3 regions of the Steroidobacter sp. genome follow, and region 2 is predicted to be linked to each of the others. Evidence: riboswitches for the same ligand, from Rfam matches in the RefSeq annotation. Region 2 holds a riboswitch; each other region holds the start of a gene.

Region 1 (10,773 bases), on a different contig from region 2:
GCCATACGCGGTTGAGTAATCCGCGGTGATCACCGAGTTCACGACCGTGATGCCGGTGGTCACGCCGTTCAATGTCGCCGATTGATCGACATACGCCAGGTATCCCGGCATCGGCGCATTCAGATCGTCGGTGATAACCACGTACTGCGCGGGCACGCTCGCAATGTTGGTCACGCGCACGACGTATTCGAGTGTCGAGCCCGCGACGGCCGAACCACCGCCGACCACTGCCACTTGCTTCACGATGGACAACTGCTGACCGACACCGACCACGACCACCGTCGGTTCCGGACCAGTGGCGGGATTGCCGTCGCCATCGGTCAACTGATCGGGCAGTTCGTTCGTGAGCACGCGCGCCTGGTTCGTAATGAGCGTGCCGGCAGGCACGGCGGCATTCACACGAAGGTCGAATTGGATGACTGCAGAATTGCCGGCGGTCAGCGTGCCCTGCCCCGCTCCAGGCAATGGCGGCGTCAGATCCGCGGAGCTGATGTCGATGCCGGCGACGAGCGGCGAAACGCCACCGTCCGGCTGACCGACCGCGAGTCCATTCAGATAGAGCGAGTCGGCGACATAGGTCGTATTTGCCGGCACGGCATCGCGAAGCATGGCTTCGGTCGCGGGAACGTTGCCGTTGTTGTAAACGGTGATCGTGTAGCGAAGGACATCGCCTGGATCGACGACGCCCGGCGAGCCAAGATCCACCTGCAGCGCTGCGCGCTTGTCGGCAAACAGCAAGGGCACGGCGCCGACGATGTCGCGCGTCGGATCGTTCTGAATAGAAGTCGTCGGATCGTCGGAGGGATAGTCGACGATGCCATTGGCGACCGCGCTCACGAAGCCCTGGTTCGAGATGATGGTCCCGTCGACTACGTCAGGATTGACGCGAACATCGAAAGTGATCGTCGCCACGTTGGTCGTCGTGGCCGATGCATCCGCCCGCATCGCGCCCGGCGTCGCGTTCTCTGGCGCGTGGATCGAGATGCCATTCACGAGTGGCGAAACACCTGATACGTCGGCGACCGCGACGCCGTTCAGCAGCGTGCTGCCGGCAACGTAAGTCGTGTTGACGGGAACCTGGTCTCGCAGCACTGCATCGGTCGCGTTGGCGTTGCCGATGTTTTTGACCGTGATCGTATAGCGCAGCGTCTCGCCTGCGAGCAGCAGGTTCGGATCGCCCGTCACATCCTGTGAGATCTTGTGCACGCGAAACACCGGCGCGGACTCGATGGTGATCGCGGTTGGGTCCTGCGTTCCACCGACGGCGGGATCGTCGCTGCGTTGGACTTCGGCGCCGGCGATGAACAGCTGCGCCTGGTTCAATACGAGGGTGCCGTTCGCAATGACGGGAACGAGCTGTGCGGTGAACTCGAGGATCACCGAGTCAGTCGCCGACCCCGCGACGCCCAGCGTCAAGTTGCGAATGTCGAGCAAACCCGTGCCTTTGCTGCCGCCGTTGGCATTGCTGTTGTTCGACGCGCCGCCCGGCAACGCGCTCACCAGCCACACCGTGCCCGGAACGAACATCGCGGAGCTATTCAGCATGTCGATCTCATCGAGGAGCGAGAAGCCGAACGCGGGGACATTGCTGACGTTGGTCACCTGCAGCCGATACCGCACCACATCCGCGGGATTGGCCGTTGCTCCGGAGATCGCGGTCTTGTGGAACAGCAGCGTGGGAACGGCCACGGCGACTCGCGTCGGATCTTCATCGCCCGCGAGGAGCGGGTCTGACTGGCCGTTGACGTTCGGATCGTCACTGACCATCAGCGGCGTGCCATTCACGCTCAGCTGCGATTGGTTCGCGATGATGCTGCCAGCGGCAACGCCCGCCGCGACTTGCACATCGAATTGAATGACGATCTGGCTGCCCGCCGACACATTGATATTGCCGATATCGATGACGCCGGTGCCCTTCGCACCGCCATTGGGATTGCTGTTGTTCACGGCGCCGGCGGGGAGCGCACCGACAATCGACAGGGATCCAGGAACGATGGCCGCCGGCGTATTGAGCGCGTCGATCTCGTCGTAAATCCTCGCGTTGCTCAGCGAGTTCGTGGTCGTCTGCAGACGCAACGTGTACCGCAAGGTGTCGCCCGGCGCTGCCACCGTCGCCGGGTTCTGACCGGTACGCAGATTCGTGACCGTCTTCTCGAAGAAGTTGCCCGTGAGCGCGATGGTGACAGTGTGGCTGTCCTCGTGATCGAGCGTACCCTCGGTGCCGTTGGTCAGTGTCCTGTTGAACACTGTGCGATCTGGGTTGGTGGTGCGGTCGTTCGCCCACTGAGTCGCGGCGGCAATGTTTGTGAGCGTCGCGCCGTTCTGCGTATCCGTGTCGAGCTGTGCTCGATAGGTGACGATGAGATGCTGATTGGGCGCCACAGGTCCCGCGGCATCGAGCAGCGAGAGTGTCAGCTCGCACGTCGGCGCGGCGGTGTAACTCGCGGAGTAATGAGTGCCCTGAACGAGCGGAGTGCCGCCCAGTGTCACGCTCAGCTGTGCCGGTGGGACATCGCACATGCCCCCCGTCGGACCTGTCGGCAGGCGATCCACGATAGCGAAGTTCCACGCGTCGCTCGTGCCGTTGTTCATCACATCGAGCGTGAACTGCGCGCCCGGGCCAAGATTCATCGTGGCAGGCCCGGACTTGGTCAGCGTGAGATTTGGCGCGCCGATGGTCATCGGCTGCGAGATGCCGTTCTCGCCGGGCAGCGGCGAGAAAAACTCGTCCGCATCGATCACGCCGTTTTCGTTCACGTCGACCGCTCGACCGAACGACCACCGTGCAATGTTCGTGAAGGTGCGACCGAGGAAATTGTTCGGCGTGTCCTCCAGCACCAGCGTGATATCGATGGCGATCTGTGTGTCGGCGGGAATGATCGGCGTGATGTTGAATGTGAGCACGCCGCTCGCGTCGGTGAACGTGTGCGGCACCGGTGTGCCGTTGCTCAACCACGTGACCGTAGGTGTGCCAACCCGCGTTACGTCGACACCCATCTCATTCAGATCGTCGACGACGCGAATCGTATGCAGATCGTTGACCGATCCGCTGTTGCGAATGACGGTGCCCGTTGCCGGATCGAATAGCACGGGAATCGTCAGCCGGTACGTGAACGGCACGCCGACTGCGGCATAGGGCGCGGGACTGCGTTTGTCGATCTTCTCGACGGGGATCAGGTAGTTCTGACAGCTGTCTTGAATGGTCGTGGACGAGCCGTTGGTGAACCAGATCTTGTGCTGAGCCACGGCATTGCACGACATGTTGCCGGTGTGGACCACGTTGTCGAACACGACCAGATAAGGCGTGGGATCGTTGTTGTCGAACGTGAAGTTGGTGCTCATGCCCCCTGGGTAATTGAGGATGGTGCAGTGAGTGTCGATCTTCACGTTGGTCGGCGGCACGGGCCGCACGTTGCCGTCGATCGTGCCGTTATAGGGCGCCGCCGAGCAGTCGACCTGCGTCTGCGCGCTCACGTCGAAAGAGATCGTCATCAACAGGGCAAAGAGCAGCAATGGCAACAATGTGGCGATGCCACTGCGCCCTGCTCTCACATAGTTGCTTACCCTGGAGCTCATACACCCTCGTTCCATTTGCCCGCGTTGGACATTCACGCGAGTCACGAACGGACCGAGGGATCGCCCTTGAAACGGGCTGGATTCCGGCGGTCCCGCTGTCGTGGAGCGCCGCCGCTGCGGCGCTCTTTAGACCGGTGACTTTGCGTCGCCACCTTTCGGTGGCTTTGCCTTTGTCGGACTGTTGCGAAAGACTCTGACTACGACCTCAGGCGGCCGGGAGGAAGTCGATCGGATACAAAATCGTGATGGCCGGCACGCCTTCCTTGGGGCCGAAGTTGATCGTCCTGACGCGGTCCACCACCTGCGCCGACAGTTCGGGCGCATTCATGTCCGAAGACTGCAAGGCGCACATCGACACGCTGCCGTCCGCCTCGATGGTCAGATGCAATACCATCTGTCCGCGCAACGTCGGGTCCTTGCGCAGTTCCTTGTTATAGAGTCGATAGAGCGAAGCCTTATAGCGATCGAACACGATCTGAATTTCTTCGTCGGTGCGTGACGGGCCAACACCGTCGCCACTGAGCGGCCGATCCGCACCCGGCTTGCCGATGCCGCCGATGCCACTGGTCACGCGGGTGACCTGGACATTCGCCATGCCGCCGTTACCGCCAGTGCCGCCCACGCCGCGACTCAACGACGCGAGATTGATTCCGCCGCTGGAGCCTGGCGCGTTCGTGGTGAGCATCGCGCGTTGGACCGGTCCGGAGTCGCTCGCATTGTTGATCTGCGCCTGCGAGCCGAGTCGTGCGAGCGCTTGATCCTGCTGCATGCCTGCGAACTTCTCGCGGAACGCGAGAATGCCCTGCTCCGCCGCCACTTTCGGACCTTCGCCAGCGGCAGGCTCTGGCACCTCTTTCTCGGGCTTTGCCGCAAGCTTCGGAGCTTCCTTGGTCGGCTTTTGCTCGACGGGCTTCTCCTGCGGTTTCGGCTTCGGTTGTTCGCGCGCCTGCACGGGTGGCTTCGGCCGCGATTCGATCAACAGACGAACGATGCGTTCCGGCACTTCCGCCTCGGGCTTGAGAATGCGCGTCGGCAAAGGAATGTGCGGAACGATGAGCGCGAAGATCAAACATAGCAGCAGCGCCGTCGCGGCGGACTTGCGAAAGCGCTTGTCCTCTTCTCCGCCACGCGTCCAAGGCATGGACGCTTTGTACGCGGGCAGCTTGCTGATCTCCCGCTCGACGATCCATTCCTGTTTGCGCCGCTCCTCCTCTTCGAGCGCTTCGAAGAGGATGTCTTCCATCAGCTCGGCATGACCCTGTTGCTGATTGATGCGATCGACGACGGCCGCGCGGCGATCCTCGATCTCTTTGATCCGCTCGTCGAACTGTGCGACGCGGCTCCGCACGCGACGGACGTAATTCGCGCTCGCGTTGCCGTCGGCGTTCTCGCCCCAGAACAACGCGGCGCCGCCCATCTTGTCGAGCTTGTCGAGGGCGTTGCAGGCATCCTGGAGCACGCCATACTGGGCGCGCTCGATTGCAAGATCTCCGAGCTCGAGATCGACCGCGTGGAGCTCGACCGCCAGTTCATCGAGTGCCTGGCGCGCTTGAGCGAGCCCGGCTGCGAGCGCCTGCTGAATGTCTTGGTCCGCGTCGACAACAGTCGTGTCGACGGCCTCGGACAATACAGGGATCTCCTCCGCCTCGAGTCGTGCTTTAGCTGGCTGCATTGGCGGGCTTCTCCTTCTGCAGGACGGCCAGCGAGATCTTCCCGTAGGAGGAAGAGCTGCAGGTGGCCATCACTCGTTTCACAACGTCGAACGGCAGGCTCTTGTCCGCGATCACCGTGACTTCGCGCGACGACGCTTCGTCAGCGCCGGTCGCGATGCCGGTGAGCATCGGCCGTTCGAGAACGTCGCGCAGCGGTTCGATGAGTGGGGTCTGCGTGCTCTGCACTTCGGCGATCGTCGCAACCGCTTCGCCCTGCACGAACACCTGCTCTTTGGTGATCATCACGACCACCGCGTTCTGCGGCTTCACCTCGGCGGTGGACTGTGGAATCTCGATGCCCTTCGAGTTCTGCACGACTTCCACTTCGGTGGAGTAGATGAGCAGGAACGCGACCATGACCGACATGATGTCGATCAGTGGGATCAGGTTGAGCTCCGCGTCCGAACGGGGCTGCGAGCGATTCAATAGACTCATAAGTGGGTTCCTCGACTCGGCGATGCCGTGGCGATCACGGCGCCTCGCCGACGGCGATGTTGGCGAACAACTCCTGTTTGGTCGTCGTCGCATCGGGCTGCGTGACTTCAGCGGTGCGGATCGCATCCATCGCCTGGATCAGATAGTCGTACTGCACGTCGCGCTCCAACAGCACGGACGCATCGTTCGCCTTCGGATACTCCTGCTTCAGCGACAGCGCCATCTGGGTCAGCGTGTCGAAATCGTACCGATCGTTCACTTTCGGAATCGTCGCGATCAGCTTGGTACCGTTGGTGAGCTCGAAGCCCTGGTGACGAACGATCACTTCCAGACGGAACTCCGGCGGCGTGCCCGCGCTCGCCGAATCCGAGCTCGGCAGATCGAGCTGCAGAATCGTGATGCGCGAGAACACGGCCGTCATCAGCAGGAACGTGACCAGCACCGTGAAGATGTCGATCATCGGCACCAGCATCAGCTCGACCGGTTTACGCATTCGAGTCGTGTAACTCGACTGCATCAGCGGACCGTCGTAGGCGAACGAACGCGTGTAGTTGGACGGCATGATCGATCCTCAGGCCGCGGCCTTCGCGTGATCCTTCGGCAACTGAGCGAGCTCGAGGCGGTTCTGCATCCGGGCCGATTGCTTGTCGCCGACCAAGGTGAGGAACTTCATCGCTGCCGTTTCCAGGCTGCCGATCAGCTCGCCGGTCTTGGTTTGCAGGAACGCGTGGATGAACAGCACCGGCACCGCGACCATCAGACCGAAGGCGGTACAGTTCATGGCTTCGGAGATGCTGGCGGCGAGCAGGTTCGCCTTCTCCGCCGGATTCGCGGTCGCCACGGCCGTGAACGCGTGAATCAGACCGCTGACCGTGCCGAGCAGGCCGAGCAACGTGGCGAGATTCGCGAACGTGCCGAGATAGTGAGTGCGCTTCTCGAGCCTCGGAATCAGTTCCATCAGGTTCGTGCGCATCGCCTTCTCTACGTCATCGACGCGACGCACGGCGCCCTGCCGCGCCAAGCCAACAGCGAGCAGCTGCGAGACCGCTGTTTCGTCCTTCGCAGTCGCCTCACGCGCCTTGTCGAAGTCGCCCTCGGTCAGCACCGGCTCGATGCGATTCCACGCGGCCCGGTTCTTGATGGAAAGCCGGCTCAGCGTGACATAGCGTTCGATCGCGATCGCGGCCGCCAGCGCGGCGACGAGCAGGATCGGGTACATGAACGCGCCGCCCCGGGTAAAGAAATTCGCGATTGAATAGAAAATATCCACGGTGTTACGCCTCTTCAGTGACAAAGTTACGGAGTCGAATCGCGTCGCTGCGGATTCACTTCGAGTGGGCCCGAATCTGGTAGTAGCTCAGCTGCCGCATGAACACTTCCTTGTCCACGGGCTGCCGACCATCGTCGAGGGTCTTCGCGATGCCCAGCGTGTCGCCGAGCTGTGAGCTCTTCCAGGGAACGATCACGAGCGCCTTGGGCGCTTCCTGATTTCCCAGGATCGACATGCCCGACAGCGCTTTCGGGCCGGTATCTGCTTTCGCTGCGCTCGGCGCAGGCTCATCGGCTGCGAAGGCGGCTGCCGCGAGTAACGAGCACGCTGGAATCAGAAGTCTGCGCATCATGTGGTTTCTCCTAGCGCTTGGCTCTGGCATTCAAGTCGGCAAGCCACTTCGCCGTCTCGGGATCGTCGGGCGCTGCTTGTTGATAGGCGGTGTAGTGCTGGAGCGCACAGCCGAGATCCGCGAGATAAACATCGCAGAGAATCGCGAGATTGCGTTGTGCGAAATGGAAGCTCGGGAACAACTCGAGCGCCTTCTCGTAACTGGCGCGCGCTTCGTTGAACTTGCCTTTGCGCCGATACACCACGCCGAGCTCGTTGTAGGCGATGGGGTGACGTGGATTGAGCTGCACCGCCTTCTTCAAGCTTTCCTCGGCTTTGTCCAGATCGCCCGTGCGCGCGTAGGCCATGCCGAGATCGATGTAAATGGCGGTGACGTTGGGCGCGCTCTCGGTGATCTTGAGTAGGGATGCGATTCCCTGCTCGTACTGCTGCAGCTCCAGCATGCGAACAGCGCTTTCGTACTCCGCGCGAAGGTCCGCGCTCACGCGAACATCCTCGAGGATCGTGAAGCCAGTCGCGTCCTGTTGAATATCGACCCGTGCCACGGGCGCTGCTTTCGCCAGCCCCTTCTGCACAGGTTTGTCCTGCTTGGTCGGTGTCGAGCACGCGGCCACGAACATGGCCGCAAGCAGCACGAGGCGACGCCCTGCCTTGAAACACCTGTTAACGCCCGGTCGCATTGGGAACTCCTGCGGTGGCGGCGATTGCCGGTTCCGGCGGCGGCGCCGACGGCGTGCGGTAGGCATAGCGATCCAGCGAGCCCAGAAAACCGCTGCTCAACTCCGTCTTCGCATAGCGCGCGGGCATGAGCTGGGCGAGCTTGGCCAGGCTCTTTTCGATCCACTCGTTGTAAATGCCGGAGCGGATCAGCTCGAGATTCTTCTCGTGCACGCCGATGGCTTTTTCCTCGAAGGGAAACGCATTCTCTTCCAGCGCCAGCTCGTAATCCTGCAGCTGGCTCGCCTGCAGATCCTTTGGACGCTCCGACTCCACCAGCGATCGATTGAAGCCGTAGTACACCTCGGCCATGTAGAACGTCGCGGCGGCGGTCACTTCACCAACCTGATAATCCACCAGCGCGCTCAGCGACTTCATCGCGGCGTCCATGCGCTGCTGCTTCAGTTGCAAGCTCCGCTCGAACGGTTGCATCAGCTTCACGGACGCAAACTGCGCATAAAGCTGCTCGGCGAGCACGAGCGCCGAGCCCGCCGCCAGGGTGCGAGTCCGATTGGTTCGCTCCGCTCCGGCTGCGGCATCGATGCTCACGATCTGCTGCAGCTGTTCGTGATATCGCGCGATGTCGCTCGCATTCTTATAAAGCTCGGCGATCTTGAAGCGCGTCTCCACACCGAGATCGAGGGGTTTCGGAAACTCCTTTACGTACGCCAGATAAGCGGCGAGCGCCCGCTCGGTGTTCTTGCCTTGCTCATGCAAATCACCGGCGAGAAGCAGCGCCTCGCCGCGCAGCTCCGGCTTGTCGGCTTCGGTAGCGATGCGCTCGTATTCGCTCGCCGCACGGGCAACCTGCCCGCTCTGGCGGTACACGAAGGCGATCTGCTTGGTCGCTTCGCGATTCAGTTCGTGCTCTGGATACGTGCGCCGGAATGCATCGAGTACGTCGGCCGCGGCCGTCCAGTCTTCCAGTCGAATGAGAGCGGCGCCGGCGTCGTACTCGGCAGCCGCGCGAATCTTGGATGTCGGCGCCGCTTGTTTGATGCGCAGGAAGTGGTTCGCCGCCGTGCGGTAGTCCTGTGCGGTGTTGGCGGCTTCGCCTTGCTTGTAAATGGAAGCCGCCAGATTGTCGACGAGCGCCGCACGCTTCTCGTCGTTCTCCGGCGTGAGTTCCAGGACACGCGTATACGCGAGCTCCGCTTGCGGATACTCAGCGAGCTCGACCGATGCGTGAGCAGCGACCGTCCAGGCTGAACGCAGCACCGGCAGCTCGGCGGCCGGATAACGCTCGATCAACTTCTGCGCGGCGGCCAATGCCGGCTTGAAGTCTTTCAACTCATAGAGATCGTCGGCAGCCGCGCCCAACACCTTCGCCGCGTGCTCGTGCTGTGGGAATGTGTCCGCGAACTTGAGCGAGCTTGCGATCGTGTCGCGCTTGATCGTCGGCTGTGCAATCTCGTCAGCTGCCTTCAAGTTCTCACGATGCGCGAAGATGGCGGCATAGCCGGCCGCGGCAGCCTTTTCATGCGCTGGATAATCGTACGCCGTGCGCTCGTACTCTCTCGCCGCCTCGCCGAAGTTCTTTTCTTCGAGCAGCAGGTCGGCCAGCTGATAGTTGGTCGGCGGCGAGTCCGCATCCTTCGGGAAGGAAGCGAGGAACTCCCGATACCATTGCAAGGCTTCGCGATAGTTGGCCGGCTTCTCTTCGGACAGGTCCGCACGCTGATACTGCGCGTGATAGTGGTTGGCCAGGTCCTTGAGGTTGCTCTTCAAATAGCTGAGCACCTCCGGCGCTTCGTCGATGGCGAAGTGGCGCCAGTACTCGGCGTGCACCCCGTAGGTCTTCGCAAACTCCTTCTTCGAATCCAGCACCAGTTTCTGGAAGCCGCCCTTGGTGTAGATCTCGACCACGCGCATGCTGAAATGCGGCGAGGTCCGATGCAGCGGATACAGCCCGATGAATGCCTTGTACGCCGCGGCGGCATCGTGATAACGCAGCTTGGTGAGATAGAACTCGCCGAGGTTGCTATAGATGCGGTCCTCGTAGGTGCGGCTGCCATTCGTGGCGAAGTACTCGCCCACGACTTCGGAGCCGCCGAGATTCGAAAAGCTCAAGCTGATGACGCGGAACGTATCGGCTACCCGGCGCTCGTCGCCTTCCTCATGGCGCGCGTCGAAGTCATAACCGATGGAGACCTTGTGATCGAGCAGCGCAACGTATCTATGCAGAGCCTCGTCGTAGAACTCCTGCTTGTAGAGCGTCCAGCCGAGCTTGTAGAGCGCGAGTTCGTAATATTCCGAGCGAGCCCCGAGCGCGATAATGGCCTCGTAGGCCCCCTCGGCCTCTCGAAACTTTCTGCGGGTAAAGAAGTACTCCGCGCGCCGGAACTGGACTTCGTCGATGTACCGCGATTCCGGGTGCTCGGCGATGAGACGCTCCATGGTCTGCATCGCTTCCTCGGTGCGCCCGAGCTCGTCGTACGCACGGGACTTCTGATAGAGCACCTTGTCGTTGTGCTCGTAGGTCGGATATTCCGACAGTAGCTGATCGTAGAGTGCGATCGCTTCCAGAGGGCCGGAGGCTGCCTGCGTGTCCGTCGTTCCCGGAACGGACACAGGCTCCCGGCCGCCCGAAGCGAGCTGCGCCTGGCTGGTCGCGCGACGTTCGAACTCCTGTTGCGATTCGGAGAGGTCGGCGATGCCGGCGGCCTTGGGACGCTCGGCGCCCGTCGCAGCGAGCACCATGCGTTCCGGGGC
Region 2 (10,773 bases):
GTATCTGTCTTTTCCGGCTCGCCCGCGTGAACTGCCGCGCAAAATCGCTACGCGACGTTCAGCAAATCTCCCTGTAGTGAATCCGTTGTTGCCTGCCGTCCGACACGCCCGCGGCCGGTACGATGTTCATTACGATATGTCCGGCGGGAGGCCGGCGTGATCCTACCCCTTTGCCCGCCGCCTGCCAGCGCGAAAATTGTTGGCAAGTGGCTACGAACCGCAGTTCGGGGTGGAAATAAGGGTTTGGATGAGGACCACAGTTGCCAGCAGGGGCCCAGCGCTGCAGGATCCGTTCAGTTAACCGCCCTTTGTTCAGTAACGTTCGCATTCGTAATCGTGTCCAAACCGCCGCTAGCATCGATGCGAGAGCATCGCGTCGCCTCTCCCAATGGCGTCCGCGACGACGTTTATTACTGGCTGCGTGACGACACGCGCAGCGATCCGGACGTGCTCGCCTACCTGAAGGCCGAGAACGAATACACCCAGGCGATGCTGGCCCCGGCGCAGCCGCTGATCGATCAGCTGTATGCTGAAATCGTGGCGCGGCTGAAGCAGGACGACGCCACCGTGCCGGTGCGCTATCGCGGTTACTGGTATTCGATCCGTTACGCCACCGGCCAGGAATATCCCATCGTGGTGCGCCGGGCGGACGCCGCTCATGCCGGTTTCGCTCATATGGATCGCTCCGCCGAGGACGACATCCTGCTCGACGGCAACGCGCTCGCCGCCGGCCTGCCGTTCTTTCAACTGGGCGGCTACGAAGTCAGTCCCGACAACCGGCTGCTCGCTTACACCGAAGACACCGTCGGTCGCCGCCAGTACCGGCTCAGAATCAAGGATCTCGTGACAGGCACGCTGCTGCCCGACGTTATAGAAAACGTCGACGGCGGCATCGCCTGGGCCGACGACAATCGCACGCTGCTGTATGTGGAAAAGGATCCGGTCACCTTGCTGGGCCGGCGCGTGCGCCGGCACGAGCTCGGCAGCAGCGGCGAGGATCCGCTCGTATATGAAGAGCCGGATGAAAGCTTCGATCTGAGCGTCGAGCGCAGCAAGTCTGAACGTTATCTGCTGATCGCCTCGGAGAGCACCACTTCCTCCGAATGGCGTTATGCGCGCACGGACGACCTCACCTTTAACTTCCAGGTGGTCGTGCCGCGCGAGGAAGATCATGAATATCAGCTCGATCATCTCGATGAACGCTTCATCATCCGCACCAACTGGCAGGCGTTGAATTTCCGTATCGTCGAAGCGCCGATGGCGCAGGTCGCCGATCGCGCCCGCTGGCGCGACGTGGTGGCGCACGACGCCGACGTGTTCATCCAGGACTTCGAAATCTTCCGCGGCTTCATCGCGGTGAGCGAGCGCTCGCGCGGCTTGATGAACATCCGGGTGCAGCGCTGGGGCGAGGCGCCGTTCCATCTGACGGCGGACGATCCGACCTACACCATGGCGCTGGGCTCGAATCCGGAGCTCGACACCACGCGGCTGCGCTACATCTATACGTCGCTCACCACGCCGGGCACCACTTATGAATACGATCTCACCGACGGCTCGCGCGTCCTGTTGAAACGCGATCCGGTGCTGGGCGAGTTCGATCCGGCCAACTACGTCAGCGAATTCGTCTGGGCGCCGGCGCGCGATGGCGAGCGCATTCCGGTTTCCATCGTGTACCGCAAGGGCACGCCGTTGAACGGTACCGCGCCTTTGTATCAATACGGTTACGGCTCGTACGGCCTGAGCATGGAGCCGGCGTTCAGCTCGTCACGGCTGTCGCTGCTCGATCGCGGTTTCGTGTATGCCATGGCGCACGTCCGCGGCGGCCAGGAAATGGGCCGGCGCTGGTACGACTCCGGCCGCCTCGAACACAAATGGAACACCTTCAACGATTTCGTCGACGTGACCGATCATCTGGTGGCGCGCGGCTACTGTGCGCGCGATAAGGTGTTCGCAGCGGGCGGCAGCGCCGGCGGTTTGCTGATGGGCGTGATTGCCAATGTCGCGCCCGATCGTTACGCCGGGCTGGTCGCGCACGTGCCGTTCGTCGACATCGTCACCACCATGCTCGACACCAGCATTCCCTTGACCACCCTCGAGTATGACGAGTGGGGCAATCCGAACGAAGCCGCTGCCTACGCCTATATGCTTTCTTATTCGCCTTACGACAATATCCGCCGCCAGCCTTACCCCGCCATGCTGGTCACCACCGGACTGTGGGACAGCCAGGTGCAGTACTACGAGCCGGCCAAGTGGGTCGCGAAGCTGCGCCGGCACGACACCGGCGGCCGGCCGCTGTTGTTGCACGTTAATCTTGAGGCGGGCCACGGTGGGAAGTCGGGGAGATACGAGCACATGCGCGAAGTGGCGCGGGAATACGGATTCATCATCGCCTTGGCCGAAGGCATGCGCATCGGGAGTGGGTCATGAGCCACACCGGGTACATTCTGCTCGCCGACGACAATCCCACGGACGCCGAGCTGACGATTCGCGCGCTGGAGATCGGCGGCGTTTCGCAGCAAGTGGTGTGGGTTCAGGATGGCGAGGCGGCGCTGCATTACGTGTTTCGTCAGGGCGTGTACTCGCAGCGCGTCTCCGGGAATCCCAAGCTGATGCTGCTCGATCTGCACATGCCCAAGATCGACGGCCTGGACGTGCTGGCGCAGATCAAGGCCGATCCCAAGACGCGCTCCACGCCGGTGGTGATCATGAGCTCCTCGGACCAGGAGTCGGACATGGCGCGCAGCTACGAGGCGCACGCCAATAGTTACATCGTGAAGCCGGTGGACTTTAAACAATTTACCGATCAGGTCTCGCAGCTCGGTCAGTACTGGACCCGCATCAATCGTGCCGGTCCGTAGAATGTGCGCTGTGTCTCTCTTTGCCGTTGAGAGAACCCCCTAATCGTGTGATTCACACGCCTGCCGGGCATACTTCGCAGGCTCCGAGGGGTTCTTTTTTAGGGGCTGGTGGCATGGGTGTCATCCTGATCGCATTCGAGCGCGAATCCGAGCAAAGCGCGCTCGAGACATTGCTGTCGGGTCGCGGTCATCGAGTATTGAAGTCCGCCAACGGACTCGCCGCGCTGGACGTCGCGCGCCGCGAGCCGCCGCAAGCCATCGTGTCCGACATCGTCCTGCCGCGCATGGACGGTTTCGCCCTGTGCCGCAAATGGAAACAGGACGAGCGCCTGCAGAACATTCCTTTTGTGTTCTACACCCGGCGCCACGACGATCCCAAATATGAACGCTTCGCGCTGGAGCTCGGCGCCGAACGTTTCCTCGCCCGCTCGACGCCGCCGGAAACACTGCTGACCGCGCTCGACGAGCTGCTGCCGCCGGGCCACATGAACGGCGCGCGCGCCAACGGTCACTCGAATGGCCAGGCGAACGGGAATTCCAACGGTCATGGCAACGGCGCGAGCGGCAACACCCGTCCGATGAACATGCTCGACACGGCCGCCATGCAGCGTTTCGCCGTGCTCGAAAAGTCACAAGCCGACGCGCTCGAGAAGGCACAAGCCGCGCAACGCCTGCAGGCGGCGCAGGCCGAAGCGCTGGAAAAAGCGCAGAAGCTGCAAGCCGCGCAGGCTGAAGCATTGGAGCGCATGCAACGCGCGCAGGCCGCGCAAGCCGAGGCTTTGGAAAAAGCTCAGCGCGCGCAAGCCGAAGCGGTCGAGCGCGCCGAACGTTTGCAACTCGAGGCGGACCAGAAAGTTCAGCACGCGCAAGCTCAGGCCGAGGCGCAGGCCGACGCTGTGGAGCGCGCGATGCAGTCCCACTCGCGACTGCGCTCGCAGGTCAACGAGCTCGAAGCGGTCAATCGGCGTCTGGCCGACGGCGAGGCGCGCTTCCGTCGTGTGTTCGAAAGCAATCCGCAACCCATGTGGATCGCCGATCACGCCACTGGCGGCTTCATCGCCGTCAACGATGCGGCGCTGGCCCTGTATGGTTATTCGCGCGCCGAATTCCTTGCACTGAAGGCCACGGCCCTGGAAATGCCGGACAGCGACGGGCCGATCCGGCGGCACAAGCGCAAAGACGGCAACAGCGTCGCGCTGTCGATCGCCTCTCGGCAAATCGAATTCGACGGTCGCAACGCCGAACTGGTGGCCGCGTTCGATCTCACGGAACGGCTGGAGACCGAGCGCCAGTTGCAGGAGCAGGCGAGCAGCGGTGGCGCGGTTCTCGATGCGGTCGCGGATGGTTCGTGGCTGCTCGGCGCCGACGGTCAGATCCTCGATGCGAATGCGGCGTACTGCCGCATGTCCGGATACAGCAAAGAAGAGCTGCTGCGCATGAATGCCGCCGACATCGAGGATCACAACTCCGGAGAAACGACGATGCGGCTGCAACTCGGCCGCGTCCGTGGCGGCGGCCGCTATGAGGCCAAGCATCGTCGCAAGGACGGCTCGTCGTTCGACGTCGAAGTGAGCGTCGGCCTTTTGGAGAACGCACGCGGCAGCATCGTGCTCATTCGCGACGTCACCCAGCGCCGCCGCGAGTTGATCGTGAACCGTCAGCTCCAGCGTCAGGCCGACTTCCTGGTCGATCTGTTCAAGCAGGCCGACACGTTCGATGAGTCCGCCATCGTGCGGCGGGTGATCGAGCAGGGGATGGACGTCACGCGCAGCCCGCTCGGTTATTTGTATTTCGTCGATCCCGTGCAAAAGACCATTACGCTCGCCGCCTGGCGCGACGGCAGCCGGCCGCAAGCGGTGATGGCGGATTCCGAGCCGCAGCCCATCGGTCGCGCCGTGTTGTTCACCGAATGCGTGCGGTCCAAGCATGCGTTGTCGAACAACGACGTGACCCGCAAGCCGCAGAACGACGGCCTGCCGGACGTGACGCGTTATATCGCCGTGCCCATGCTTTCGGGCGACGAAGTGGTCGCGGTGCTTGGTGTGGGCAATCGCGAAACAAGTTACAACGAGGACGATCAACGCGCGCTCGCCGCGCTGGCCGATGGCGTGTGGCGCGTGTTGCATACGAAGCGCGCCCATGCGGTGACGCTCAGCGCGCTCCAGCGCACCGACGTGGCCCTGCAAGGCATGATCGATTCTTTCGTACGCATGAGCGAACGGCACGATCCATACACCGCTGGATCGTCGCGTCGTCTGGCGGCACTCGCTGTCGCGATCGGCCGCGAAGCCGGGCTCGATGGCGAACGTCAGCACGGTTTGCGAGTCGCGGCGTTGTTACACGACGTTGGTAACATCGCCGTGCCGGCAACCATTCTCAGCAAGCCCGCGCCGTTGACGGAGACGGAACTGGCGCTGATGCGCACTCACGTCGAAGAGGGTTGCCAGTTGCTCGCCGATATCGACTTCGGCGCACCCATCGCCGATATCGTTTATCAATCTCACGAGCGTTTCGACGGCAGCGGTTATCCGCGTGGGTTGAAGGGCGACGAAATCATGATCGAGGCCCGCATCCTGGCGATCGCCGATACGGTCGAGGCCATGTGCTCGCCCCGGCCTTACCGGCCGGCGGCCGGCATGGACGCCGCCATCGACGAGATCAACCGCGGGGCCGGCAGACGCTACGACGAACCCCTGGTCGCCGCATGCACGCGCCTGGTCAGGCAGCACGGCTTCGTGCTGCCTGAATAAGCGGCTTTTCCCGATAAAAATAGGCTTTCGCGCGGTTGTGACAGTTTTGTTGTCGCGCCGCGCCTAAGTGTCGCCACTAAGCGTCGCCAAATTTTTCCCCTGTGAACTTGCAACTTTCCCTCAACGACGTTGGGGGGTCGTCCGATATGTCAAGTTCCAGGGCTCCGACACAATGTGCCCCGTCTGTAAGGGCAAAGCCGTTCGAAAGACGGTGACGCAAAGCCTCCGGTCCTCCGATGCCGCTCCAGCAGCCGCATCGAAGATAGCGGGGTTGCCGTTACGACTTAATCAGGTCGTATCGTGAAGTCCTTGGGCCTGCGGCCCGCGCACACAGCGCCGGCTCAGCAACGCCAGCTTCCCTTGCCAGACACAGGTGCTCGCCACCGCACGCAAAACGCGTGACGCGAGCTTGGCTCGGAACTGTGCTTGCTGGAGTTGCCCAATGCGTCTCATTGCTTCGCTCGCCGCGGTCGCGGCGCTCGCTTCGTTCGCCGGTCTCGCCTCTGCCCAGACCAACCTGCCGCCGACCATCAGCGGTACGCCGCCGACCGTCATCAAGATCAACACCAGCTATAACTTCCTGCCGACGGCCCGCGATCCCGAAGGCGCCGCGCTGAAGTTCAGCGTCGTGAACAAGCCGTCGTGGATGGCGGTGAGCCCGAACAGCGGCCGCTTGATGGGTTATCCCAAGTCGCCCGGCACCTGGAGCAACATTCAGCTGCGTGTGACCGACGGCGTGCACGTCGTGTCGCTGCCGGCGTTTTCGATTCAGGCGGTGACCACGCTCTCCAGCAACACCGCGCCGCGCATCAGCGGTACGCCGGTCACCACGGCGACGGTGGGCACGGCCTATAGCTTCCAGCCTTCCGCCTCCGACGCCGAGGGCAACGCGCTCGGCTTCACTATCGCGAATCGCCCGAGCTGGGCGACTTTCAGCACTTCCACGGGCCGCCTGAGCGGCACGCCGACGGCTACTGGCACCTTTTCCAACATCGTCATCAGCGTGAGCGACGGTCGCCTGACGACTTCGTTGCCGGCCTTCTCGATCGCCGTGGGCAGCACCGCCAACCGCGCTCCGGTCATCAGCGGCACGCCGGTTCGCACGATCAACGCGGGCAGCGCTTACAGCTTCCGTCCGACGGCGAGCGACGCCGATGGCAACACGCTGACCTTCTCGATCGCCAATCGTCCGAGCTGGGCCACGTTCAACACCAGCACCGGCCAGTTGTCCGGCACGCCGACTGCTGCGCAGGCGGGCACGTATAGCAACATCATCATCAGCGTGAGCGACGGTCGCGCCACGGCTTCCCTGGCTGCCTTCTCGATCAGCGTTGTCGATGCCTCGAGCGATGGCGCCGTGCTGAGCTGGACCGCGCCGACCTCGAACACGGACGGCAGCACGCTGAGCAATCTCGCGGGCTATCGCATCGCCTACGGCACCTCGGCCAGCGCCATGACGAGCACCATCCAGGTGGCGAACCCGAGCGTGACCAACTACACGATCAGCAACCTCGCGCCGGGCACCTACTACTTCGCGGTGCGTGCTTACACCAGCAACGGCACCGAGAGCGCGATCTCGAACGTGTACTCGAAGGTCGTGCAGTAAGTCGAGTCTCGAAACTGCGTTGAGCGCCACAACAGTGGCGCACGCAACGGCGATCGGAGCACTCCGGTCGCCGTTTTTTTGTTTGCCGAAATGTCTCGATGTCTACACAACGGCCGCCTGGATTCTGACGGAGTTATGTGAATTCGAAGTGACATTCGCGTGCCGTTTTGCCGCCGCGTTTGTCGGTCTCCACCGACAATTGCAAAAACATAATTCCCTGGGTTTTACTCAACATCACCAAGGGCATAACCGTCGAAAGACGGCGACGCAAAGCCTCCGGTCCTGACGGCGCAAGCTGGGGATAGCGGGGTTGCCGGCCAGCTCTTCTTGCGTCACCGAGCTAGCCGTCATCCTTCTCTCCTTTTCCGTGCTCGTGTCGTTCGTACCGCCGCCTGCGTCACGCCCTGGGACAAGAAGATCAGTCCAGGGAGAGCAGAAAGTGACATCGGCAAACCCGTCGAAAGGCGGGGACGCAAAGCCTCCGGTCTACGGGAACGCGGCACGCATCGCGCAGCGCTCCTACGACAGCGGGGTTGCCACAATCGCGACCGTCTTGCCCGCAAGGCCCCTTGCGAGCGCGCCACGCGAATGTGAGATCAGCGAGCTGCCGATAGCGCGCCCCACGTGCGCGCACCTTTTCCTGCGCTTCGAAAGTCGCGTCTCAGCCGCGACGGCTGCCTCATTTCCGGAACACAGCTGCGCCAAGCCGCGCCGGTCGCCAGACCGTCGTTGCCGCGCGCGAAGCCAAGGTACGAGCAATGATTCCAACAATTTTCGGGAAGACGTTCCTGCAGCGAGCCACGCTGGCCCTGATCGCCGCTTCGTTGAGCGGCTGTTTCGACGATGGCTCTGGCAGTAGCGGCCCGGTAGGAGACGCGGTCGAGCAACCCTCGGGCGACGATGGCTCGGGCGGCGACCCCGTGGGCGGCGAGCCCTTGCCCACTCCGGCGAATCAGCCACCCGAAGTGAGCGGCACTCCGCCCGCGAGCGCGACCGCCGGTCAGGCGTATTCCTTTCAGCCCACGGCCACCGACGCCGACGGCGACTTCCTCGAATACACCATCACCAATCAGCCGCAGTGGGCGACCTTCAACGACGAGACCGGCCTGTTGACCGGCACGCCTCAGGACGCGCACGTCGGCGATTCGGGCGACATCACCATCACTGTCACCGACGGCAGAGACACGCGCTCCATCGGTCCCTTCAAGATTCAGGTGCGCGGCCGCACCGATACGCCGCTGCCTGGAAACAATGCGCCCGCGATTGCCGGCACGCCGCCGGGTTCGGTGATGGTCGATCAACCGTACAGCTTTCAGCCGGTGGCGGACGACGTCGACGGCGATCCGTTGCGCTTCTCGATTTCCAATCGTCCGTCGTGGGCCGCGTTCAGCACCTCCACCGGTCGCCTGAGCGGCACGCCGGGAACCGCGAACATCGCGACGTATTCGAACATCGTCATCAGCGTCAGCGACGGCGTGCTCACCCGCAGCCTGCCGGCGTTCTCGATCCAGGTGCGCGGTCCGGACAATCGCGCTCCGACGATCGGCGGCTCGCCCTCCACGTCGGTGCAGGCGGCCCAGACTTATACGTTCGTGCCCAGCGCTAGCGATCCGGATGGCGACACGCTGGTCTGGCGCGTCACCAATCGTCCGCGCTGGGCGAACTTCAGCACCGCGAGCGGCCGCTTGAGCGGCACGCCGGCGGCCACCGATGTGGGCACGTATTCGAACGTGATCATTGCCGTCAGCGACGGTCGCGTGACGACTTCGTTGCCGGCCTTTGCTATCGCAGTCACCGCGCCAGCGAATCGCGCGCCGACCATTTCCGGCACGGCGCCCACGACGGCGACGGTCGGCATGGGATATTCGTTCACGCCCGCCGCGAGCGATCCTGACAACGACTCGCTCGGCTTCACCATCGCGAATCGTCCGGCCTGGGCTGCGTTCGATACCGCGACCGGTCGTCTGAGCGGCACGCCGACCACGGCGGGTACGTTCTCGAACATCGCGATCACCGTCAGCGACGGTCGTGTTTCGGCTTCGCTGCCGGCGTTCTCGATCAGCGTCGCTGCGCCGAGCAACACCGCGCCTACCATCGGCGGCTCGCCCGCGACGAACGTGACGGCAGGGACGGCTTATAACTTCCAGCCGACCGCCGCCGATCCGAATGGCGACACGCTCAGCTTCAGCATCCAGAACATGCCGTCGTGGGCCACCTTCAGCACCACGACCGGCCGGCTGTCGGGCACGCCGTCCGCTGCGAACGCGGGCACGTACTCCAACATCATCATCTCGGTGAGCGATGGCTCGGCCACGCGCTCGCTGCCGTCGTTCGCGATCACGGTCACGCAGTCGTCGTCGAACAACGCCACGCTGTCGTGGACGCCGCCGACCCAGGACATCAATGGCGCGGCGCTGACCAACCTGGCGGGCTATCGCGTCGTCTACGGCCGGACCAGCACCACTCTCGACCAGACCATTCAGATCGCGAACCCAGGTCTGTCCACGTACACGGTGACGGGTTTGACCTCCGGCACGTGGTACTTCGCGGTCAAGGCGTACACCACGTCCGGCGGCGAGAGCCAAATCTCGAACATGGGCATGAAGACCATTCCGTAAACCGATCGACCCAACGCAAATCCTTTGCAAAGGCCCGCCTCTGGCGGGCCTTTTTTATTGCGCCTTGCACGGCCGTGCTCCGTGTATCGCCTCGGCAGCGCGCCAGTGTATTCTCGATCGTTATCCACGCGCCGAGCGCGAGTAACGGAGCGGTCACATGATTCGTGCCTTGTTGTCTGATCGAAAGTGGCCGAGGCCCTTTCGATACGCCCGACAAAAGGCGCGACTTTTGTTGGACTACGGCGTCTGCCTGTCCCTTGCATTCGCCGTGCTGCCTCTCGTCTCAGCAACTGCTGCGACTCCTGCGGCCGTGCGTGTAGATTTTTCCGAGCACACGTTGAAGAACGGCTTGCGCGTACAGCTGGTGGAGGATCGCACCACGCCCGTGATCGCGGTCAACGTTGCTTATGATGTCGGATCTCGTAACGAACGCCCGGGCCTCACGGGCTTCGCGCACCTGTTCGAGCACATGATGTTCAAAGGCTCGCAGAACGTCGGCGACGGCGAGCACTTCTATCAGGTGTTCACCAACGGTGGCTCCATGAACGGCACCACCAGCTCCGACATCACCCTGTACTTCGAAGCTTTGCCTGCCAATCAGCTGGAGCTCGCGCTGTTCCTCGAAGCCGATCGCATGCGCTCGCTCGAGATCACGCAGGCCAAGCTCGACAACCAGCGGCAGGCCGTGCAGGAAGAGCGCCGCATGCGTGTCGACAATCAGCCGTACGGCCGCTCGTACGAGCGTTTCGACGAAGTGTTCTACGACAAGTTCGCGTACAAGCACTCGACCATCGGCTCGATGGAAGACCTGAACGCCGCGAGCGTGAAAGACGTGGCCGAGTTCTTTCGCATCTACTACGCGCCCAACAACGCCGTGCTCACGGTGGTCGGCGACTTCAAGCGCGACGACACGCTGGCGCTGATCAAGAAATATTTCGAGG
Region 3 (10,773 bases), on a different contig from region 2:
GCGGGCAAAGCAAAAACAGATCGAAACAAAACCAAACAAGCGACGCCCACGGCCGTGGCCACGAGCAATTGTCTGAACGCCGTGTAAGGCCGGCTTTATCGCCTTACATAAATATGCGCGCTGCGACCTACTTCTCACTGCGCTGAGGTTGCGCCGGCGCCGCGTCGGCGCCGCCATTCATTTCAGCGTAGTAGGTCACTTCACGACGAAAAACGTCACGATCCACCGGAGCCAATGCTTCATCGAGGAGCGTATTGAACGGCTGCGCGGGCAACTCGCCGAGATCGGATTTTTTCCAGGGCACGATGTACAGCACCTTGGGCAACTCCCGATTGCCGGTCACGACCGTGGTGTCGAGATCCAGGCGATCGTTGCGCACGACGGCTTGCGGCCCAGCGGGCTTCGTGTCGCTAGCAGCCGGTTTCGGAGCGCTGGTGTCGACGGCGGGACCGGCGGCGGTCGCTTCTTTCGACAACGTACCCGGCTCTTCCGCCGCGTGCGCGGCTGTAGCGAGGATCAACATCAAAGGCAGGGTGAAGCGCATGCTCATTTGCTCATTCCGCAGACTGCTCGGTGGTCGCACCACTGGCTTGGGCACTTCGCGGCTCGGCGCCGATCCGTTTCTTCAGCTCGGTCACCCAGCCGGTGACCTTGGCGTCCGGTTCGCTCGCGAGCGACAGATAACGCTCGTAAGCTTCCAGCGCGCGCTGTGGCTCCTGCAGATACAAATCGCACAGCACGCCCAGATTCAAATACGCCAGCGCATAGTTCGGATCGACCTGCACGGCGCGCGTATAGGCTTCGTCGGCTTCCTTGAACCGACCCAGCTTGCGATACACGATGCCGAGCTGGTTGTACGCCGCCGCGTTGTTGCCATTGCGTGCGACGGCCTCGCGCAGCGCCTTTTCCGCTTCGTCCAGCTTGCCGGCCTTGGCGTGCAGGATGCCAAGGTTCAGCCACGGTCCGGAATACGATGGATACGCAGTCGCGAGCGCGCGAAAGCTCTGCTCGGCCTGGGCCAGGTCGCCGGAGCTCATCAGCGTGACCGCGCGCTCGAACTGCTGCACCGCTTCGGGCGGCAGCGCCGGCTCCACCGGCACGCCCGTTTGTTCCGCTCCCTCCTTGCCGCCCGCGTCCGACTCTGTCGGCGCGGAACCGCAACCGGACAGCAAAAGACCGAGCAGCGCGCTCATGATCAGAGCGCGAATGCTCGAATGGCGGCCGGGCTCGGCGTTATTAAGGCAACGTCGGCACATAATCTTCACTGATTTCGGTCTTGGCGTAGCGCGCCGGCACCAGCTTGGCCAGCACGTCGAAGCTGCGCTGGACCCAGGCGTCGTACACACCGTCGCCGGTGCGCTGCGCGTTGGTCTCGTGCAACTCGATGGCCTTTTCCTCGAACGGGAACGCCTGCTCTTCCAGCAGCACGTCGTATTGTTCCTTGGCGTCGGCGTCCAGATCCTTGGGTCGTTCCGACGCCATCAGATCCGCGCCCAGCTGACGATACAACTCGGCCATGCCGTAGGTCGCCTGCGTGGTGACTTCGGCCACGCCATAGTCGAGCGCCTGGCCGTAGACCGCCAGTGTTTTCTCCATGGCGGTGCGCTTGAGCTTGAGCGACTTGTTGAGCGGCGCCGTCAGCTTGACGGCAGCAAACATCGCGGCGGGCGCCTCGGCCGTTTCGATGGTCGCCTTGGCGGCCAGATATTTGCTTCGGTCGGTGCGTGCGGCGCCGGCGGATTTATCCGCGCGAATGATTTCGTCCAGCCACTGCGAACGGGTCTTCACGTCGTTCTGCGCCTTCGCCATGTCAGCAAGCTTCTGGCGCGCATCCATGGCCGGGTCGAGCGGCGACGGATATTGCGTCACATAGCTCGCGTACAGGCGCCCGGCGTTGGTCGGCGATGCGCCCTTCTCGTAGAGCTCAGCCGCTTGCCACAAGGCAGCGCGCCGCACTTCCACAGGCTCTTCAGCTCGCGCGGCCACTCGCTCCAACTCCGCAGCGCCCTGCGTGCCGCGACCGAGCTCGAGATAAGCCACCGCCAGCGAACGAGTCGCGTCCGGCACCAGCTCGTGATTCGGATAGTTGCGACGGAATGTTTCGAGCACCTGCGCCGCGCGATCCCATTCCTTGTTTTGTAACAGGATGCTGGCCGCGTCGTATTCCGCGTTCGAGCGCGCCTTCGAGTTTGGCGCCAGCGCAGCGACGCGCAGGAAGTCATCCACCGCGCCGGTCGCATCGCCGGCCGTGCGTTTGGCTTCGGCTTGTTTGTAAATCGAAGCCGCGATGCGCTCTTCGATGTTGGCGCGATCGGGATCGTTGGCCGGCAGGAAACCCTGCACCTTCACGTACGCCGACTCGGCCTCGACGAACCGGCCGCGATCGAACAGCGAATGCGCCAGCAGCGTGGTCGCCGTGCGCGCGAGCTTGCGCTCCACGGGCGGATTGCGTTCCAGGATCAGCGTCGACACTTCGATCACGCGATCGAAATCGCTCAGCGCGAACAGATCCTCGTCGGCTTTGGTCTGCACACGCGCCGACTCGGGATGCTCGGGGAAGCTGGTAGCGAACATCAGTGCGCTTTCGATGCCCTGCCGATGCCACAGCGCCTTCGACTCACCTTCCAGCGACGGCTCATGTTTCTGATACGCCACGAGCGCGGCATAGCCGGCCGCGGCCGACTTGGGGTGAGCTGGATAATCGTAAGCCGTGGTCTCGTACTCACGCGCGGCGTCCGCGAAGCGCCCGGACTCAAACAGCACTTCACCCAAGGTGAAACGCGTCGCCGGCGCCTCGGCGTCCTGCGGGAAGGAATCCAGCATGGCGCGATACCAACGCGCAGCAGCCGCGTAGTTCTCGGGCTTCTTGTCCTTCTGCGCCAGCGCGTAGTAATACTCGGCGAGGTCCTTTTGATTGGACTTCAACTGTGCGGCCACTTCGGGAGCATCGTTCACGGTGCGCTCGCGCCAGAACGCCGAGCCGAACGCGTAACGTTCGACGAATGCCTGCTTGCCGTCGATGACCAGCGTCGCGAAGCCGCCCTTCGAATACGCTTCGATGGTGCGCATCTGCAGGGACGGCGCATAACGATCGTCGGGCCGACGCTTGGCGAACGCCTCGAACGCGAGCGCCGCGTCCTGATAACGTTCCTTTTCGATATACAGATTGCCGAGCGCTTCATATAACTGATGCGCGTACGGCGGATCGCCTCGTTGCGCCAGCGCGGCGTCGAGCGATTCCGGCCCATCCATATCCGAGTAGGTGATGGAAATGGCGCGCAAGGCGTCATCGGTCAATTCGCGCTCCGGTCGGCTCAACGAGTCGCGCGCACGCAGACGGCCGTCCTGAACCAGGACGCGATCGAGCATGCGCAGGAACGCAGCAACGCTCTCGTCGCCGCGCGATTGTTTGAACAGCGACCAGCCAAGCTTGTACAAGCCCTGATCGAAGAAGCCGGTGTCCGCGCCTGGCGTGGTGACCGCGGTGTAGGCATTCTCGGCCTCGCGATAACGGCCGGCGCTGAACAGGATCTCGCCGCGCCGGAACTGAGATTCGATCAGCCATTGGCTGCGGGGATAAGTCGTCACCAACTGATCGAGCACGGCCAGCGCCTTCTCGGGCTGCCCTTTGACTCCGTAGGCGCGCGCGAGCTGGTACATGACCACGTCGTTGCGCTCGTAGTTGGGATAGCCCTTCAGCAGTCCTTCGTACAACTGCACGGCCTCGTCGACGCCCAGGCCGCCGAATGCGTTTTCGTCGACTCGCTCGCTTTCGTCGACTTCCACCTGCAGGTCGCCGAGCCGGCGCATCGCCTCGGCCTTCAACTTCTCGTTCTTCGATTCCAATTCGAGGAAGCGGCGATACTGCTCGATGGCCTGCTGCGCCTTCACGTCGCTCGGCGGATCGGGCTTGACCTTGACTTCTTTTTTCTCGAGGTCGCGAATGGTTCGCGCCGGCCGACTGTCGGTTTGCTCCGCCGTGAACGCCGGCATGGCTACCGCGCTCGACAACGTGAACGCGATCAGCATGCGCAGCTTGTGAGAACGCTTGTTGTGAGAAGTCTGGCCGACTGAAGCGCGATGTTTCATTGCGCGCCTCCCTTGTCGCCGCCGCTCTCGCTCTTGGTCTCGCTGGTCGCGGCCTTGTCGTAAATCGAGGCCAGCGCGAAGCGCGCCTGCAACGAGTACGAGGCCAGGCGCTGCTTCTGCGATTCGAGCTCCTTGATGGCGACTGCAGCCAGGTAGCGGTTCTGCGCTTGCGCCGTCGCTTCCAGTCGCGCGGTCAAACCGTCAATTCGCGGCGGCAACGTGGCAACGCGCCGCGCGAACTCTTCGGTGCGCGCCGGATAGTCTCCACGGGCGCGATCGACCAGCACCGAGCGGCGGCGCGCTTCTTTATAAGCAACATCCAATTCGCGCATTTCCTTGCGAGCGCGCCACAGGCGCGCCTTGTAGCTGGCATTGAAATCCCACATCAGCCGGCCGCGGATCAGGCGCGCCTTTTCGCGCATCTCCTGCACCATCGGATCGTTCTGATCCGATTTGGCCAGCACGGCTTCGATCTGCTGCACCTTGGCCCATTGTTCCTGCTCGCGCGCCGTCGCCAGCGCCGCCACGTCGTTGTCGCGATCGGCGGCTTCCAGTCGCGATTCCAATTCGTTCTTGTGCGCTTCCATGCTGTCGAGATCGACCGTGTCCAGCGTCTTCTGCAAACCGGGCACGCGCTGGTCGTATGCACGCCGTCGCGTGTCGACCATGTCCTCGAACGCCTGGACGCTGAGCGCCCAGGTGGCGAGATTGCGCTGCATGAGCTTCAGATCGCGATAGTTCTTCAGGCCTTCCTGGAACTCGTGCGTCGCCAGCAGGTGATACAGATAACGGGTTTCCGGCGCGTCCGGCAGGTTCTGCAGCTGCCAGTACCAGCCCACCTGGTCGGCCTTGTCGTTCTCGACGATGGCGTCGAGCAGCTTGCCGTCGCGAATCGCCTGGATGGATTGATCGATGCGTTGAGACTCGGCGGCGAACGCTTCGACCGCGGTCACGTACTGCTCGGCCGCCTGGCCGTTGGCCGCGAGCTGCGCGTATGCATACGGAATCGCCAGATACGATTCCTGCACGGCTGCATCGAGAATGTCGCGATCGCGCAGCTCCAGCCACGGCGCCAGCGCTTTGTTGAAACGTTTCTCCGCGGAATCGGCCCAGCCGACCGCGAGCAGCGCCTTGTTCGACTGCGGACCTTCGAGTCGCACTCGCTGCAGCACCTTCTTCGCGTCCTCGGGACGATTGGCCTTGAGCCACGCGAAGCCGAGCGCGAGATTGGCCTTGTCACGCAGCGCCGCCATTTCTTCGGTGGGCGCGGCGATCTGACCGACTTCGTTCAACAGCTCGGCGGCTTCTTCGACGCGTTCCTGGCGCACCAGCGCCACGCCGATGTTGAAGCGGGCGTACGACGACCAGGCATCGCCGCGATCGCCGACCGGCTGCCAACGCTCCAGTGCGCGGATCGCCTCGTCATAGCGATTCAGATACATCAGCACCTGGGCTTCGAGCAGATGGCGCTCGGGCTCCAGATCGCCGGGCAGCGCGCCGCGGATCGAGCTCAGAGCCGTCGCGGCGTCTTCCAGATAATTGCGCTGATACCAGACCTTGGCGAGATAGAACCAGGCGCGGTTGCGCACATCCATCGGCACGTTGTCGTTCAATAGCGCCTTGAAGATGCGGCCCGCTTCCTCGTGCTGGCCCAACGAAAGATACAGACCGCCCTTGAGCAGCTCGGCTTCGACGCCGTGATGACTGACGCGATTGAAATCCTGCGACGCGCCCAGGCGCGTCAACGCCTGGAAATAATCGTCCTGGTAGAAATAGAACAGCACGTCCCCCCAATGCAGGTCGCGCACCACTTGCGGGGTGCCGACTAGGGGACGCGGTTCGGGCGGCTGCTCCTTCGCCGTCGCGCCAGTGGCGCCGAGCGCTAGCAGGACGGCGGCCAGCAGCTTGTTACATCGGCCCGGCACGGGTTATTCCCATTCCTTGACGATGAACTCGGGCTGCGCTTTCACCGCGCGGTCGCTGATCTTCAGCTCGACGTATTTGGCGCCGACGCCTTTTTCGAGCTTCACGGTCGCGCCACGCCGATAGTCGCGCGCATTCGGCCCCTGGCCGGTGAACAGCGCGATCAGCTCGTGCTCGCCCGCTTTGAGATTGCCGATGAAGACGCGATGCACGCCGCCCTTGAGCAACGCCTGCGCCTCGCGCTCGGTGTACAGATAGTTGGCGACTTCCTTGTTATCGAGCTTCAAGGTCACCGAATCCAGCGCGAAAAACTCGCCCACGTCCATGGACACGAACACCGCCACCTGCGTGTTGGCGGGGAACAGCAGCTCTTCTTCCAGCACGAACAGCTCGCGATTCAGATCGAGCACTTCCTTTTTCAGCGCCTGCACTTCCTCGTCCAGGCTCTTGAAGCTGTCGTTCGTTGCGGGGCTCGGTGCCGACGGCGCGGCGCCCGGCTCGCTGAGCGGCGCGGTGGTCGCGGTGGTCGAGTTCGAATTGGCCAGGGTCGGCGGTGTGCGCTGCGCGGCCCCATCCTGGGCGCTCGCCTGCCCTGTCGCAAACAGCGCGACCAGGGGCAATAAAGTAGCGATCTTCTTGAACAGGCTCTGGCGCGGCATGGATGTGTCCGGGAATTCTTCCGTGGAAATACTCGAAAGTTTCGTCTACGACTCTACGAGTTCGATGTGCGTGGCGACGCGGATCCGTTGCAGACTTTGTTCGGCAGCGCGATTTACTCGTTCAGCAACTCACGCAGCTTTTCGGTATAGCGCGCTTCGTAGCCGAGCTTGTAGCCCTCGGACACGTAACGCACCACGCCTTCGCGATCGATCAGCACCGTCAGCGGCATGGTGCTCGCCTGGTAGGCGCGGCTCACGTCTTTGCGAGCATCGAACAGTACCGGGTAGCTGACGCGTAAGGTGGTGGCCATTTCGCGCGCCGCGTCGAGATTGTTTTGTTCGTCGATGTTGACACTGAACAGCACCAGGCCGGCCCGCCGGTACTTGCCGTAGATCTCATCCAGCAGCGGCATTTCCTGGCGGCAGGGGCCGCACCAGGTCGCCCAGAAATTGATGAGCACCACTTCGCCGGAATGCTCCGACAGGCGCATGTTCTCGCCTTCCCAGGAACGCAACGCGAAATCGGGCGCGGGCTGACCGACCAGCCCGGCAGCGGGTACGCACACGGCCGGGCCCAGCAGCAGCAGCGCCAGCAAGGCGAAGCGAGGCAACCGTGCGGCAGCCCGGAGCGGCAAAGCTTGTGAGGACTGTGACATCAAACTTGTTCGTCGCCGGACGCGCGGTGGCAGCCGATCGGCGCCTCCGCGTGAAGTTGAGGGAGGCCGGCGCTGGCAACCCCGCTGTCCTAGGAAAATTCCCTTAGACCGGTGGCTTTGCGTCCCCACCTTTCGGTGAGTTTGCCTTTGTTGAGGACCGGCCAGGCCAGCGCCTCTGACAACGCCAGCTAGGGTGCTATACGCAGCGCAAATATGTCAACGAACGAAGTGTGATGTCAGCGGCGCAAAACCGCGATGGGCCTGTGATTTACCGCACACTTCGACGGTCTGTCGGTAGGCGACGACAACGACGTTCGACGCCTGTATCCGTACAGAGACGACCGACAGCTCTCCAATGCCCCTCCCGCGGTCGATACGCGAGCGCGGCCGGAGGGAGGGATCCGGCCGCACCCGTTCACGCACCTATGATTTAGATAGGTGCTTTCTGAGCGGCGAAATCGCTCGACGCGGCGGTTGCCTTCCACATCGCGATCATGTCCGGCGTGACTTCCTGCGTCACCGGCTCGTGATCCGAAGGCAGGGTGATCCGCGCGGTGTCCTCGCTCGGCGCCTGGCCGTAAAAGAACGAGCCGGCGGCAGCGGCCGTGCCGAGGGTCAACAACAGAGCGCCAAGGACCATGTGCTTCTTCATGATGTCTATCTCAGTAAATAAATCAGTAATGGTTCAGAAATATTCGTGAGCCGGGGTTCAGGCGAGCACCGGACGCTTGGTGCCCGATTCACCATCGGTGAGCGCGAGCACAGGACGCTTGGTGCCGGATTCGCCATCGGCCAGCGGGAGCACGGGGCGCTTGGTGCCGGATTCACCGTCCGCCAGCGTGAGCACGGGGCGCTTGGTGCCGGATTCACCATCGGTCAGCGCGAGCACGGGGCGCTTGGTGCCGGATTCACCGTCCGTCATTGCGAGCACCGGGCGCTTGGTGCCGGATTCGCCGTCCGCCAGCGCGAGCACGGGGCGCTTGGTGCCGGATTCACCATCGGTCAGCGCGAGCACGGGGCGCTTGGTGCCCGATTCACCGTCCGCCAGCATCAGGACGGGGCGCTTGGTGCCCGACTCGCCATCCGCCAGTGCAAGGACCGGGCGCTTGGTGCCCGACTCACCGTCGGTCAGCGCAAGGACCGGACGTTTGGTGCCCGACTCGCCGTCGGCGAGCTGTACGGCGCCCGACTGAGAAGCAGCAAACAAAACAGACGCCACCGCCATCGAAATCGCAAATACGTTACGCATGACCACAAACCCTCCCAGGAAAAGTGCTAAAAGTTCGAACCGGCATTGGTTCGATCACTGACTTAAGCGACGTCCCAATGTGATTCCCGTCACAGCGCCCACTGGACAACTGCAAGAAAAAAGGAACAATCAGTGCATCGCTGACCGGTGGCTTCGGGGGACGCCCGAAATCAATCGGTTGGGCAGGATTCAGGGACGACCGTAGGGCGGTTTTGGCGGGCAGCTCGCGGTACAGCCAGGCGACCAGGTGAGAAACTGTCGCACTGGGACCGGTAAACTAGACCGGGCTTGAGGCCGCGAGCCGCATGCGATCGGCGAACCAGAGAATTTCACAAGGCCCCGAATCGGAGACCCGCAACTGAGCAACACAATCGCAGCGGCCATTCCACCGCCCGACCGGCAGGCAGTGACAAGGCTGTTGTCTGCGTGGCAGTCAGGGGACACGCGCGCCCTGGAACGACTGACGCCGCTCATATATGAGGAGCTGCGTAACCGTGCCCGCCGCTATATGAAACGCGAGCGGCCGGGCCACACCTTGCAGGCCACCGCCGTCGTTCACGAAGCATTCGTCAAGCTCGTCGAGATGAATGTGTCGTGGCAGGACCGCGCTCATTTCTTCGCCGTGGCCGCCCGCCAGATGCGACGTATCCTGGTGGACCACGCCAAGACGCGCTTTCGCGAAAAGCGCGGCGGCACGACCACGGGCTCGCTCGACGATTTCGACGTGCTCGATCTGGGCCCCGCCACCGCGGGCGACATCGACGTGCTGGAAATCGACGAGGCCTTGCAGCGCCTGTCGGGCAACAATCCGCGCCTGGCCGAAATGGTCGAGCTGCATTATTTCGGCGGGCTCACTTATCAGGAGCTGTCCGAAACCCTGAAGGTGTCCGAGGCCACCGTCGATCGGGAGATCCGGCTCGCCAAGGCCTGGATCCTGCGTCAGATCCGTCCGCAGCGAAATCGCGAACCCGAAGCCTCATGACCACGGGACAGCCACGGACCGGGCAGCCAGGGAAGATCGTCGACGAACGCTGGGAACGGCTGCAGGATTTGTTTTCCCGCGCGGTCGAATTACCGGAAAACCAACGCGAAGCTTTCATCACCGCCGAGACCGGCGGCGACAAGGACCTGCGCAACGAGCTGCTCGAGCTGCTGGCCTGTGACACCGGCATGTCCACCGGTCCGCTGACCCACGCGCTCGGCGCGGCCATCGACGCCACCACCCGCGATCGTCGCAAGGCGCACATCGGCAGAGTGGTCGGCAATTACAAACTGGTTTCGATTCTCGGCCACGGCGGCACCGGCACGGTGTATCTGGGCGAGCGCGCCGACCGCCAGTATTCGGCGCAGGTCGCGGTGAAGATCGTCGACAACGCGCCCATCCACGGCGACCTCGGCCTGCGCTTCCGCGCCGAGCGTCAGATTCTCGCCAGCCTGAATCACGCCAACATCGCGCGTCTGCTGGACGCGGGCGAGACCAGCGAAGGGCACCCGTTCCTGATCATGGAGTACGTCCATGGCGAACCGGTGGATCGCTACTGCGACCGGCAGCAACTGGACCTCACCGCGCGACTGAACCTGTTCCTGGAAATATGTAACGCCGTTCAGTACGCCCACCAGAACCTGGTCGTGCATCGTGACTTGAAGCCGGCCAACATCCTGGTCACCGCCGAAGGCTCGCCCAAGTTGCTGGATTTCGGCATCGCCAAGCTGCTCGATACCGGCGACGCCGCGGCCATGCTGGCGCTGACGCGCATGAACGACCGGCTGCTCACGCCGGAATATGCGAGCCCCGAGCAGATTCTCGGCCGGCAGGTCACCACCGCCAGCGACGTGTATGCGCTCGGCGTCGTTTTATATGAATTGCTCACCGGCCTGCGGCCATACACCGTGCCGTCCTCGGCCAGTCAGCTCGAGCTGGAACGATCCATTTGTATCAGCGATCCGCAGCGCCCGAGCACCGCGGTCCGCAAAGCCATCGAATCGGAGCCGGCCGACGGCGAGTCCACCATCGGCGCCATCGCTCTCGCGCGCGACCTGCAGCCGGATCGGCTGCACAAACGTTTGCTCGGCGATATCGACGCCATCGTCATGCGAGCGCTCCGCAAGGAGCCGCAGCACCGCTACGGCTCGGTCGAACAGCTCGCGGCCGACGTGCGCCGTTTTCTGTCGCGCGAGCCGGTGGTCGCCCGCCAGG

The links. A riboswitch is a leader RNA that binds a small molecule or an ion and turns the genes downstream of it on or off. The one in region 2 is predicted to bind cyclic di-GMP.
Region 1: it holds a riboswitch for cyclic di-GMP, as region 2 does, so the genes downstream of both, VGD45_RS21015 (hypothetical protein) here and VGD45_RS18285 (putative Ig domain-containing protein) in region 2, are expected to answer to the same signal.
Region 3: it holds a riboswitch for cyclic di-GMP, as region 2 does, so the genes downstream of both, VGD45_RS08910 (TlpA disulfide reductase family protein) here and VGD45_RS18285 (putative Ig domain-containing protein) in region 2, are expected to answer to the same signal.

Annotation. Positions count from the first base shown of each region.
Region 1 covers NZ_DASWTF010000036.1:288,443-299,215, reverse strand. The annotation lists gene VGD45_RS21015 (hypothetical protein) at 1-3,576, opposite strand, end outside; cyclic di-GMP riboswitch class I at 3,659-3,755, opposite strand; gene VGD45_RS21010 (AgmX/PglI C-terminal domain-containing protein) at 3,782-5,248, opposite strand; gene VGD45_RS21005 (biopolymer transporter ExbD) at 5,235-5,723, opposite strand; gene VGD45_RS21000 (biopolymer transporter ExbD) at 5,758-6,285, opposite strand; gene VGD45_RS20995 (MotA/TolQ/ExbB proton channel family protein) at 6,295-6,993, opposite strand; gene VGD45_RS20990 (hypothetical protein) at 7,049-7,345, opposite strand; gene VGD45_RS20985 (tetratricopeptide repeat protein) at 7,356-8,024, opposite strand; gene VGD45_RS20980 (tetratricopeptide repeat protein) at 8,008-10,773, opposite strand, start outside.
Region 2 covers NZ_DASWTF010000034.1:92,880-103,652, reverse strand. The annotation lists gene VGD45_RS18305 (S9 family peptidase) at 361-2,427, shown strand; gene VGD45_RS18300 (response regulator) at 2,424-2,858, shown strand; gene VGD45_RS18295 (HD domain-containing phosphohydrolase) at 2,972-5,608, shown strand; cyclic di-GMP riboswitch class I at 5,789-5,887, shown strand; gene VGD45_RS18290 (fibronectin type III domain-containing protein) at 6,051-7,214, shown strand; cyclic di-GMP riboswitch class I at 7,447-7,532, shown strand; cyclic di-GMP riboswitch class I at 7,652-7,755, shown strand; gene VGD45_RS18285 (putative Ig domain-containing protein) at 7,973-9,832, shown strand; gene VGD45_RS18280 (pitrilysin family protein) at 10,143-10,773, shown strand, end outside.
Region 3 covers NZ_DASWTF010000017.1:18,634-29,406, forward strand. The annotation lists gene VGD45_RS08885 (hypothetical protein) at 128-550, opposite strand; gene VGD45_RS08890 (tetratricopeptide repeat protein) at 555-1,193, opposite strand; gene VGD45_RS08895 (tetratricopeptide repeat protein) at 1,237-4,089, opposite strand; gene VGD45_RS08900 (tetratricopeptide repeat protein) at 4,086-6,014, opposite strand; gene VGD45_RS08905 (hypothetical protein) at 6,018-6,671, opposite strand; gene VGD45_RS08910 (TlpA disulfide reductase family protein) at 6,785-7,327, opposite strand; cyclic di-GMP riboswitch class I at 7,399-7,483, opposite strand; gene VGD45_RS08915 (hypothetical protein) at 7,758-7,979, opposite strand; gene VGD45_RS08920 (hypothetical protein) at 8,037-8,576, opposite strand; gene VGD45_RS08925 (ECF-type sigma factor) at 8,983-9,558, shown strand; gene VGD45_RS08930 (serine/threonine-protein kinase) at 9,555-10,773, shown strand, end outside.